DNA from 3 places in the Paenibacillus sp. FSL R10-2796 genome. Region 2 is predicted to be linked to each of the others. Evidence: riboswitches for the same ligand, from Rfam matches in the RefSeq annotation. Region 2 holds a riboswitch; each other region holds the start of a gene.
The links. A riboswitch is a leader RNA that binds a small molecule or an ion and turns the genes downstream of it on or off. The one in region 2 is predicted to bind cyclic di-AMP.
Positions count from the first base shown of each region.

Region 1: it holds a riboswitch for cyclic di-AMP, as region 2 does, so the genes downstream of both, NST58_RS03130 (hypothetical protein) here and NST58_RS00545 (C40 family peptidase) in region 2, are expected to answer to the same signal.
Region 3: it holds a riboswitch for cyclic di-AMP, as region 2 does, so the genes downstream of both, NST58_RS27820 (alpha/beta hydrolase) here and NST58_RS00545 (C40 family peptidase) in region 2, are expected to answer to the same signal.

Region 1 is NZ_CP150178.1:661,711-665,928, forward strand. Features, by position in the region: gene NST58_RS03120 (hypothetical protein) at 65-517, opposite strand; gene NST58_RS03125 (hypothetical protein) at 559-1,080, opposite strand; gene NST58_RS03130 (hypothetical protein) at 1,095-1,649, opposite strand; cyclic di-AMP (ydaO/yuaA leader) riboswitch at 1,718-1,882, opposite strand; cyclic di-AMP (ydaO/yuaA leader) riboswitch at 2,302-2,491, shown strand; gene NST58_RS03135 (hypothetical protein) at 2,743-3,159, shown strand; gene kdpA (potassium-transporting ATPase subunit KdpA) at 3,376-4,218, shown strand, end outside.
Region 2 is NZ_CP150178.1:113,318-117,535, reverse strand. Features, by position in the region: gene NST58_RS00555 (M1 family metallopeptidase) at 1-1,512, shown strand, start outside; gene NST58_RS00550 (hypothetical protein) at 1,524-2,354, shown strand; cyclic di-AMP (ydaO/yuaA leader) riboswitch at 2,573-2,711, shown strand; gene NST58_RS00545 (C40 family peptidase) at 2,769-3,197, shown strand; cyclic di-AMP (ydaO/yuaA leader) riboswitch at 3,560-3,702, shown strand; gene NST58_RS00540 (C40 family peptidase) at 3,747-4,199, shown strand.
Region 3 is NZ_CP150178.1:6,240,806-6,245,023, reverse strand. Features, by position in the region: gene NST58_RS27840 (alpha-glucuronidase family glycosyl hydrolase) at 1-712, shown strand, start outside; gene NST58_RS27835 (Nif3-like dinuclear metal center hexameric protein) at 731-1,531, shown strand; gene NST58_RS27830 (hypothetical protein) at 1,616-1,789, shown strand; partial or broken gene NST58_RS27825 (glyoxalase) at 1,867-1,962, opposite strand; cyclic di-AMP (ydaO/yuaA leader) riboswitch at 2,224-2,410, shown strand; gene NST58_RS27820 (alpha/beta hydrolase) at 2,516-3,325, shown strand; gene selD (selenide, water dikinase SelD) at 3,928-4,218, shown strand, end outside.

The sequences.
Region 1 (4,218 bases), 550 kb from region 2:
TAAAGGCTCCTGAGTCCGTTAGATGCTTCATGCGCTCAAAGATCGTTTGAATTCTAGTCAGAGACTAAATTATAGAAAGATTTGCGCTCGTTAGTACATCCGCTTGGGCGGTCATCTGCTCCCGTACAGCTCTAAGCTGTGCTTTCAATGCAGGAACACTTTTTTGCAGAATAATGCTTATTTGAGAAAGAGGCAGCTTTAAGCCGTACCACAATACCTTCACAAGCTGTTCCTCCCAAGGTAATGCCTTAGCCGATAGAAGCGAGCGCCGGGCAAAAGAATCAGCACACTGGCGAATACAAGTGCGGTAAGCGTGGATAGAGAATAACTGAGGATCGAATTCATCCTGACGATATATTTTATGAAGCTCTGTGAAGGTGCGTATAGTAACCTTGTCCGCCTCATTAGATTGTTCTAACAACATGGAACTAAGTACGTAGACTTCATTAGTATACTTTTGGACACACTCTGCAAATTTAGTACTGTAGGTGGACTCGGGAGGTAAGGGGTCAGGCATGGTGAAACACGATCCTTTCAGAATGAGAGATTTGCTTGAATCTATAATATAGAAAAGTAAGAGATTGATTTATTGATGAGATCAGCGGTGTCTGGTTCCGGGCAACTGTGTTTCTGCTGGGAGGTACTGGATAAAGCTTTGGAAGGTTTGTAGTAGAGCCGTTCACTTCTGGAATTGCTCCCCCCTGCTGCAACACTGTACAGACGCCCTTGCTGAATATGCCCTGCCAAGGATTTACCCTGGAGCTTGGCCTTTAAATCCTGCAAAGCACCCTGAACTAGCTCAAGCTTAACCTGCTCCCAATCTGAACCTTCGCGGCGGACCTTATCCAGCGCTTCCTCAAGACGGCAATGACAGATAGCCCGTAAAAAAGAACTCCATTTAATGAGATCGAAATTTTTGGTGTTGGCAGAGATCAGACAAGCCCCCCAGCTGCAACCTCCCTTACAGGTGAGTTTTAGAATACCATAACGGCAGCCTTCAGCCCCTTCCATTCCATAGTGGATAGGCTCGGGTTCATCCAATACAAATACTTCAATGCGGGATAGTCTGCGCTGGTCCATAGTAGGGTTCCTCCTTAGATTTCCAAAAGCTTTAAGTCTACATGATGAGTGACACTAGCCTTTTCTACACAAGCGAGCATTTCCATTTTATTCTCACAGACTGCGGTATGCTCTAGCCATAGTCGGAACTTCTCTTTCCGTATAACAGATAGATGTAAGGGAAAGGTGCTGCGGGATCTCAAGACATACCAACCGGCGCTTACATCTTTCCAAGGCTCCTTGAAGGCTGTAAACCACGGGAGTTTTTGGTGTGATGACCAATCCTGCTGCTGCTGTTGTTCTCGAATTTTTTTATATATCTCATATACAATCTTAGAGTCTAAACAGTCTTTACAAGAAGAAGGTGTGCTGAACTGGCGAAGGGCTTGGATCTGGTTCTGGCCAAATGCATAGCCTACAATGTACCTGTGATTATGTTCTTCGAACCACAAGGCCCCGAAACAAACGTAATTTAGACTTATCGGCTCAAGCAGCCCTTGATGTATCCCTAAATAATAGTGCTTCAAAACATTCACCCCATCCAGCGTGCTATCACCTAATAAGCTCAGGTAACGCAAAAACCGCAGCAAGAGGAGGACCTCTGCTGCGGTTTTGGATTACAGGCAGATATACCTGGGCCAAAGCGTGGCGGATCAAGGGTCTCTCTCTTTACGCTTACGAGGTTAGCTGTCGGATTCGGACGGTGAGAGTCGCCCTACCTATTGAGACTTATGCAGTCTCCTTTGGATTCACCCCAAGTAGGCCAGGTGGCCTGATGGTTCCCCCGTTCCCTGCGAATGCAGGAACTCAGCGTTGATTGTTTTTCATGAATTAGATTCAACCCGAATCATACTCTTTTCAAGATTTTCTGTAAAAAACGGAAAATGTTCTTTTAGAGCAATTTTAACCATATCCTGCCGACTACGACTGAAAAACGAGGTAAATAGGTATTTATGGCGTGTTATCGCGCCTCTTTCTCGCTCAGCCTCAGCTTCTTGCGTTTCTACCTATAATGGGAATTTGCAGTATTTTCGCTCTAAAAAGGTGAATAAAATCACATGGGTTATAGATAGCGATTAAACGCTCCAAACTCGAGTAAACAAGAGATATAGAGAGATTAGATATCAAGTAAGCGCTATCTAATGGGAAAATAGTTTTTAATTTGCATTATTTTGGCATCATTCAGGTTTTACAAGTCTTCGTGCATAAGAGTATGATTACTCCTGTTTCAACGACAATCGAATATTTGATCCGCTTAATTTCCGGTAAGGAAAGCGGGGGAACCAACAATCGGCAGCCGATGTGAGAGTCGGAAGCCGATTATGGGGTGAATCCTGTAGAGGGTGTGAGTGAGCTCGCATCTATACAGGTAGGGCGACTCTCACCGCCCGAATCCGACAGCTAACCTCGTAAGCGTATGGAGAGAGGATGAGTGCAATGTGACCGCTAGCGAGCCACAGAGGAGATCCTTTGTGGCTTTTTGCTGTGCTCTTAGAAGCAAAGCATTTATGGAGGCCTCCCCTAAGAGGTCGCTAAATTCATCATTAGCGGTATTTGTAAGGCAGCGTCTAATGACGTGACACAACCGAGCTTTAGGTTGTGCCCGAAAATGACGATAGGTCAACATCCTTTCGGAGATTTTCGTTGCCTCCTTGTTGTAAATGAGCAGGAGGAGAAAAAAAGATGACGGATCAGAATGAATATGTGCTTGTATGTGCGCCTACAAAGGCGGGAGAACATTTCATTAAACTTCTGAAGTTCAGGGGTATTAAGATGGCGGGATTAACCAACAATGTGGCTGAGAAAGCTTTACTTGAGGAGCTCGGGATTGAGCAGGTTATTCTAGTGGATACCCGCCATCAGAGCACTTGGTTTCGCCCATCGTTCCCGGTAGGCAGGGTATATCTGTTTGAGAGCAGCTTTCCGCTTTGCTGCCGCTATATTCAGATGTGCCGTACCTGGACGACACAGCCGATTTTTGTGATTACAAGTTCAATAAATCCTAGATTGGTCTATAAAAGACTTGGTGCGAGCTATGTAATCTATTCCCATAGTGGTGATGCTGATTTTCTAATCGATAGATCACCTCATCAAGGATAATGGAAGGAGTGCGGAAGATATGATGGATCTGTATATGGTGGCTTCGTTAGCTGTAATTTACGGGTTATTTTATGGCTTTATGCGCTGGTGCGCAGGTGTAGTTGAGGATACGGGGAGGGATAAGCTGTGATTCTAGTAATCGCTGTTACCCTACTGTTGTTTATATATCTGGTTTACGCGTTGATTCATCCTGAGAAATTTTAAGGAGGGGCATTCATGGGCATTTTGCAAATAGTCGTCGTAATTGTAATTCTCATCTTGCTGGTCAAGCCGATGGGAACGTATTTATATCATGTATTTTCTAACGAACCGAATCGTACGGATCGCTGGTTTGCAGGCACAGAGAAAGGTATTTATAAGCTGATCGGCCTGAAAAAACGGGACGGAATGTCCTGGAAGAAGTATGCACTCAGCTTTGTTTTAACTAATATCGTACTGGTTGCTTTCAGTTATATTTTTCTAAGATTACAGCGGGGATTGCCGCTGAACCCGAATGGAATTGCCGATATGGAACAGACGCTTTCATTCAATACGGTGATCAGCTTTATGACCAATACGAACCTGCAGCATTATAGCGGGGAGACGGGACTATCGTATTTTTCACAAATGGCAGTCATCACGATGATGATGTTCACGTCTGCAGCGAGCGGATTTTCTGTTGCGGTTGCTTTTGTCAGAGGGATTACAGGACAGAAATCAGTCGGGAACTTTTTCGAGGACTTCGTAAAAGCACATATTCGTGTATTCATTCCATTAGCTCTGCTAGTTTCATTGGTGCTGGTAGGATTGCATGTGCCACAAACGCTCAAGCCATCGCTTGAGGTCACTACACTTGAAGGCCAGACGCAACAAATCGCTATCGGTCCAGTCGCTTCTTTGGAATCAATTAAACACTTAGGTACGAATGGTGGCGGCTTCTTCGGAGCCAATTCAGCACATCCTTTTGAGAACCCTAATCCACTTACGAACGTTCTGGAGATTCTCTCTATGTGGATGCTGCCAGCCTCTTTGCCATATATGTACGGGTTGTTCGCTAAGAACAAACGTCAGGGCTGGGTG
Region 2 (4,218 bases):
CAATATGTTCAACCTGATGACGGCAATATCAACGATAAGACGCTTCTAAAGGTACATCTTCCTCAGCCTGTTAATGGTGGGGAAAGTGTAACACTTAAGCTTCAGTATGAAGTCCAGCTGCCCAAAATCTTTGCTCGCATGGGTGCTTCAGGTAACTTCGTTATGGCTGGGCAATGGTTCCCTAAGCTTAGTGTATACGAGCCTAAGGGCACACGCGGAGTTAAAGAAGAAGGCTGGGACCTGCATCAGTATCACGGGACCTCTGAGTTTTACAGTGATTTTGGCATCTTTAATGTAACGATTGCCGTTCCTTCCAACTATACGGTGGCTGCGACCGGATTTCCTGTAAAAAATGCCAAGCTCAAACAAGATCAAAAAATATATCAGTTCTACGCCGATGATGTCCACGACTTCGCTTGGGCTGCATCCCCTGATTTTACAGTAGCAGAGGAAGCTTTCTCTACGCCGGAAGTGCCTGGAGTACGAATTAAGGTGTATCTCGACCCACTGCACAAAGACTTACAAGAGCGTTACCTTCAAGCTGCCAAGGCTGCCCTGACCTACTTCAGCAAATGGTATGGCCCTTATCCCTACTCTACGCTGTCTATTATCGTCCCACCTAAGGAGGGAAACGGCGCTGGAGGAATGGAATATCCTACACTTATTACAGCCTTTGGGGCCGCAGATTCTTCTCCAGATACCTCACTTGAAAGAACCGTCATTCATGAGATCGGCCATCAATACTTCTACGGTATGGTAGCCAGTAATGAATTCGAAGAGGCTTGGCTGGATGAAAGCTTTACTTCCTATGCCGAAGACAGACTTATGGAACAAGAATACGGTATCAAGTCTAATTTGCCTTTACAGGCCAGCCTGGTGACTATACCTGAGCCGTTAAATCTGGAAACGTGGAAATATGCAGGGGCGGATTCCTATAGCCGAAATGTTTATATCCGCGGCAAGCTTGTACTTAAAGATATCGAACGCCAGGTAGGTACCAAAGCAATGAACAACATCATGTCCTCCTACGCTCGTAAGTTCCGTTTCCAGCATCCCGCTACGTCAGATTTTCAGAAAGTCGTTGAGAAGGTAACCAAAAAATCATGGCAGGCCTATTTCGATGATTACATTTATGGTGATGGTGCGCCTGACTTCTCAGTAGATACGATTACTTTTAAAAAAAATAACAGCGGCGATGCTCAAAGCTACGAATCATTAGTGAAGATTTCAAATAAAGGGAGCCATTACGTTGATGTTCCCGTGAAATTCACATTCGCCGACAGCTCTTCGGTGCAGCGGGTCTGGAACGGTGAAGGAGCAGAGACTACGTTTCAATTGTTAAGCGATAAGCCTCTTCTCTCTGCTGAGATTGACCCTGAGCATTCCATCTTATTGGAGAGCAAACATTTAAACAACTTTAGGCTGGCGGAAATAGAGCCCAAGACGCTCTCTCGCTGGACGTTAAGTGTAACTAAACTACTTGAAACCGTGCTCGGAACTCTTGTCTGGTGAGGTGAATGATTGTGAGAACATCGATAACCCGCGGCTGGCAAAGCATGAAGGAGCAATTTTATATTTTAATTCTGCTCTTCATCTACCGACTGCTCTGGGGCTACTTTATGTATGGTTTCATCCGATCTGCTATTATTCCAATTCTACTGCGCTATCCAGATAAAGACGCCGGCGGCAGCGGTATGGGCAGACTGTTGTATTATATCGAGGGACAGTTCAGCTTGAATACTGACCCTGCGATACGCACTTGGTTATGGATGCTTCTAGGACTTGTTGTCTTGCGACTTCTGCTTTCTCCTTTCATAAGGGCAGGATTGCTGCATGAGCTGCACCAGGAGCGAAAGGGCGAGCGCGGGCTGTTCTTTTTCCCCGGCATGAAGATCTATGGACTACCTGTCTTAGTCTTTAGCCTAATCGAATGGGTGCTGACCCTGCTGCCGCTTTACTGGCTTGCTCCAAAAATGTACGGGCTGTTCTTATCCTCTTTGTTTAACTACACTTTGTTACTTCATTTAGTACCATACGTATTGGCATGGCTTATATATATTTTTATCGTGCGCCTGTTTCTTCTATATATGCAGTTTGGTTACACCGGCGGTACAGGAATGTTCTCCTCACTGTTCATCTGCTTGCGGTCACTGATTCCTGCTATAGGTGTTTCCATTGTACTTGGTGCGGGAGGCTTGCTCTTACTGCTAGTGTGCGGACTGACGGGTCTGTTCTGTCCCGGCCTGCCGGCACTTATAATACGGCAAATCTCACCACTACCTTCTACGCTCTTAAAAATGTGGGGAATCTCTGCACAATATCATCTATGGCGTAGCAAAGCATTTCCACAATAAATTAACCTTATTTGACATAATAAAAAGGTCCCAATTCCTGTATTCAGGAGCTGGGACTTTTTCTCATTACGGATAACTTAAGAGTATTTGCAAAATCATAAAAGCTCTGTTACAATAAGTCCTGTGCTATTAGTAACAATTTTGTAATCAATTGAAACGATTCCTACATAACTAAATGTATTTATCGTAAGTGTAACTGTCGAAACGTCATTCTCTTGGTGCTTAACACGCCTAATTCCTTTGCACCGGGAAGTGGGGGAACCATATTTTGGGTGAATTGATCTCGCTTTACAGGGATCATAGGGAATCTTCTACCGAACCCTTAAGCTAACCTCGCAGGCCTTGGAAGGAGTACATCTTTTGAAAAGACATAATTTAAGAAAAAAATGCGTCGCTGCGGCGCTAGGACTTGTAATGGCATTATCTATTGGTGGAGGAAGCGCCTTTGCCGACTCTAAGATGGACACTGTAATCTCAAAGACTATTGGAGTTGCCTATAAAACCGGAGGTACAAGCACTGCCGGATTTGATTGCTCTGGATTTACAAAATATGTATTCAAGAATGTGGGTCTTACTTTACCTCGTACATCAAAAGCTCAATATAGCGTTGGAACTGCTGTATCCAAAAGCAATCTGCGTTCTGGTGATCTAGTGTTCTTTAACACACTTGGCAATGGAGTATCCCATGTCGGCATTTATGTTGGAAACGGAAAATTCGCACAATCGTCCTCTTCGCGTGGAGTGACCATCACTTCACTCAGTCAGACCTACTGGGCCAATCGTTATGTTGGCGCTAAAAGAGTAATGAGTACTTCAGCTTATCAAGCTGTAGCCTTCGATTGAAACCTTCCTCACAACTATAACCTCATAATTACAACTATATGAACCTGAATCTGATTATTCCCGTAATCAAATTCGGGTTTTTCTTTTTTCCATAATATATTTTTACACTAATAGAGCCCAATTGAAACACGTTTATTTGATAAAAATTGCAATTATATTAAAAATTAGGTCATTATTAACGCTTACATATGCCTTTCTACCGTAAAAATGCCAATTTTTCTGCATTAATATGTTAAAAACGATTGCCAAGCGGCTTTCTGTTTGTTACAATTAGCGCAGTGAGATTTTAGTAACATTTTTGTAATCATTAAGTTGTTATTTACAAAGGTTTTGTCATGTATTGATTACAAGCTAATCCTAATCAACAGTATGAGCCGAGTTTCCTAACTATTAGGAAAACGGGGGAACCAACTTTGGGTGAATTGACCTCCATTATATAGAGGGGTCATAGGGGACCTTCAACCGAACCCTTAAGCTAACCTCGTAGGCATTTGGAAGGGGTATACACTTTTGAAGAAGAAGTTAGCAGCAGCAGTACTAAGCTTTTCCATCATCCTCACCATCGGAGCAGGAAGCGCTTTCGCAGATTCCAAAATGGATAAAGTGATTGACAAGGCCATCGGTACTAAATACGTATCCGGCGGTATATCCACTAACGGATTTGATTGCTCCGGATTTACAATGTATGTGTTTGATAAGATTGGCATTAACCTTCCACACCAATCAGGTTCCCAATATCAAATGGGCACAGCAATCTCCCGTGATGATATAAGAGCCGGAGATCTTGTATTCTTCAATACAAGTGGCAAAGGTGTCTCACATGTCGGCATTTATGTCGGTGAAGGTAAGTTCGCACACGCTTCTACCTCACGCGGTGTTACGATTAGCTCTCTGAGTGATAGCTACTACGTGAAACGCTACGTTGGTGCCAAGCGCATTATGAGCACAGACGCTTATCAATCGGTTGCTGCTGAATCGGAAGACAATGATGATGTGCAATAAGTAACGTACATAGGCTCTT
Region 3 (4,218 bases), 1.2 Mb from region 2:
TGTAACAAATGTTGGGGATGACATGAACTGGACGGGGCATGGGTTAGCTCAAGCCAATCTGTATGGATATGGGAGATTAATTTGGAATCCGGAGCTGACGGCAAAAGAAATAGCTGAGGAATGGATTCGCCTTACCTTTGGCACTGATGAAGGTCTAGTGGCTGCTATTCGCGGGATGTTAATGGACTCATGGAGGATTTACGAATCTTACACAGCTCCATTAGGTGTGGGCTGGATGGTTAATCCGGATCATCATTATGGGCCGAATGTGGATGGATATGAATACGCCAAGTGGGGAACGTACCATTATGCGGATCATAAGGGCATTGGTGTGGATCGTTCAGTCAAATCGGGAACGGGGTATAGCGGACAGTATATGGGTCTTAATGCATCAAATTATGAGAATCTAGCGTCTTGTCCAGAAGAGCTGCTGCTGTTCTTCCATCATGTTCCATACACGCATGTTCTGCAATCGGGGCAAACGGTTATACAACATATCTACGATACTCATTTCGAGGGGGCAGAGCAGGCTGCACAGCTTCTAGCAACATGGAAATCACTTGAAGGCAGCATGGATAGTGGATTGTATGTGCAAGTGAAGCAACGTCTTGAAGAGCAAGCAGAGCATGCGCAGGAATGGAGAGATCGGATCAATACGTATTTTTATCGTAAGAGCGGAATTGAGGATCTTAAAGGCAGAAAGATTTATTAGATTTTGAACCGAGGGATGATGATAGTGAGCCTCACGATTAGAGCGATTTTGAAAGATTTAATGGGAACTGTGGAACAGGTAGAAGGGACTGTGGATATTCTGAACTCAGGGGAACCGGAAACTGAAGTCACAGGGATTATTACGGCCTTCTCTGCCACACAAAATATTGTGGAGCAAGCAATAGCGTTAGGAGCCAATTTGCTGATCACGCATGAAGGTGTATTTTATAGCCATCATGCAGCGAGCGAGTGGTTAGAAGGTGATCCGGTTTATCATGCGAAAAAAAGTCTGATCGAACATTCCCCAATAGCTATTTTTCGTTATCATGATTATTGGCATCGGCAAGAGCCGGATGGGATTATGATGGGCTTGCTGCGAGAGCTGGATTGGTCAGACTATGTGGAAGAGCAGCAAGCGGCTGCTACGATTCTCACTATTCCTGCTATGACTGTAATGGAAGCTGCTCAGTATATTAAAAGTAAGCTAGGCATCTCTTATGTACGCGCTGCTGGTGACCTGTCTCTGTCCTGCAAACGCGTAGGGATATTAGTAGGTTACAGAGGAGGCGGGATGATGGCTATTCCGCTTTTTAATGATCACAATCTTGATTTAATTATTGCTGGAGAAGGACCAGAGTGGGAGACTCCGGAATATGTGCGGGATGCAGGGCACCAAGGCAAATCTAAAGCGCTCATCATGTTAGGTCATGCGGAGAGTGAAGCACCGGGGATGAAATATTTAGCTGAAATCTTAGCAGACAAATATCCCATGCTTCCTACCCGGTTCATTGCTGAACAACCCATCTATCAGATGGTTTAATCTGGGGAAATTAAGAGTACGGAATAAATAAACATATTATGGAGAAAATGAAGGGAAACAGGTCACTGAGAAAGGAGTGTTTCAATGGAAATTCCTTTGGAGGCTGATGAAGTATTAAGTCGGATCAAAAAGCTGCAAAGCGACGGAAGCTCGATCAGTAAAAAACAAGTGAAGCAAAGCGACCCAGAGCTTATGAGAAGTGCGCTGTTCTTTTTTCCAAGCTGGGAGCATGCATTGAAAAACGCCGATCTTTTGTAGCCATAGTATTGTAAAAGGAAGCTAAGTGGACAGGGGGAGATCTCTGATTCTGCTTAGCTTTTTTCTTTTTTATGAAATCATTCGTGCTGTTCATGTGAAATAATATTAACAAGCTTGCCAAACGGATCGGGGACATAGAAACGACGAACACCCCAAGGTACAGAAACTGGCCCAATATTGGTATTGAAGATTGTCGTTTCTTATTAAATAGGAAAGTACTGGTGAATCACCCCCTTTTTCGCTTGCTTCAGAGCTGTTTTTCTAAAGAAAACGAGTAAACAAGAGCAAAAGAAAGAGAAAATGAAGAGTATGCTTAATATGAAATGAAAAGCATTGCTTTCAACATTATTTTGACCAGAGCCCTCCTTTACAAGAAAACCTTACAAGAGTATGATTCATCTCAGAACTGAGAATTATCTTAAATTTACAATTACATAAGCAATCCGCTTAATTTCCGTTTCTGGAAAGCGGGGGAACCAACAACTGGCAGCCGATGTGAGAGTCGGCACTGGTTATGGGGTGAATCCTGTTCCGGGTGCATAATATGCATCCCTGCAGGTAGGGCAACTCTCACTGCCCGAATCCGACAGCTAACCTCGTAAGCGTATGGAGAGAGGATGAATGGCGTGTTTAGTGATGAATAGCCACAGAGAATCCCTCTGTGGTTTTTTGCTGCGTTTTTAAGCAGATATAGTCGTAGAATTTATTATGAAAGAGGTGTTACCTTTGCCTATCGCTAAACTGAACGGAACTTCGCTCTATTATGAAATCAATGGAACTGGCACTCCGGTTGTGTTTATCCATGGACATGGATTAACACACAGTATGTTCAAACCACAGCTGGAGTATTTTTCCGATAAATATAAAGTGATTTTGTGCGATTTACGGGGGAATGGCAAGTCTGGTAAACTGCTGGAGGCCCCACATGAGATTATTGAGACGCAATGTCTGGATCTGATTATGCTGTTGAATGACCTAGGTATCCGTGAAGCAGTTTTTGTAGGAATCGCCTATGGTGGCTTAGTCGTTCAGCATATTGCCAAACAATATCCTGAGCGTGTAAAAGCCATTGTGGTCGCGGATAGCTTTTGTAGGACTCACGGATCAACAATAGTAGGGAAAATACAAACTATGGCAGCATATTGCAGTTTACTAATGTATTATCTCCCAAGCGAGCTGGTGTTGCCTTCGATTCGGATGATGTACCGAGAGCGCTGGAGTCTGGCCTACAATGAGATTAGAAGAGGACTGCTGGACAAACGCCCCCGGGAGTTATATCGGCAAAGGCTGGCTACGAGCCATGTTGATTACACCAGATGTTTAAAGGCTTTTAAACGTCCTGCATTATGTATTGTGGGGGACTTTAATGAATTTGGAGTGAATTGTATGAAGGAAATGGTGTCTCAGCTGCCGCAGGCGCAGTTGGCGATTATTCCGAACGCATTAGATCCAAGTAATCTGTGCCAGCCGGAGCAATTCAATGCGATTCTTCAGCGTTTCTTAGAGAAGCAGCAGGGCAGTCAGCAGATTAGCTGATCTATAGGGAGACCTTCACAAGCGAAGCGTTTAAGTGAGAAAATAGGCGTCCCATAGCCAGGGCGGAATGAGCTGGCTATGGGTCGTCTTTCTGGGAAGAACTTTAGGGGAATTCTCCCTAAAATGAAGGAGATTATGGCTCCTAGAACGTAGATTAGGGAAATCCTCCCTAATAATAGGATGTTTTTAGCCATAAATGGGTATTTGCATGAATTTTTAGGGAGGAATTCCCTAAAAACCTCATTTTAAAGCGATTATCGATGAACATTAGGGAGGATTTCCCTAATATAATGGACATCCAATTAAAGGCTGGCTTATCAGTAGTAAAATCTACGAATGAGCCAGCCTTTGGTTATTTTACTAACCGATGGATGTTGAACATTTACAAGCATATTGTACCTAGAACGCCACTTAATGTCCCCACCCTACCACAGCATCAAATATAGCTCACCCGACGTGGGAAAGAACGGTAGACCTAAGTAGTGATGGTAAGTGTATAGAGGAAGGCGTAACAAGCAGCACATCTGCTACTCTTGCATTTTGTACAATGCGATCTACTCGTGTAAGATTAAGATAATTCATACTAAAGGAGCTGAGTCATGATGTCTCAAGCTGAAACTATAAAACTGACTTCATTATCTTCAAAAGGGGGCTGCGGCTGCAAAATCGGTCCCGCCGATCTCATGCAGGTTATTCGTAGTCTGCCACCAACTGTTCCTAACCCGGATCTACTAGTAGGTCTTGATACTAGTGATGATGCAGGGGTGTATCGTTTAAGTGATGAATTAGCGTTAGTGCAAACTGTTGATTTTTTCACGCCGATCGTGGATGATCCCTATTCATTTGGTCAAATTGCAGCAGCCAATGCATTAAGTGATATTTATGCGATGGGT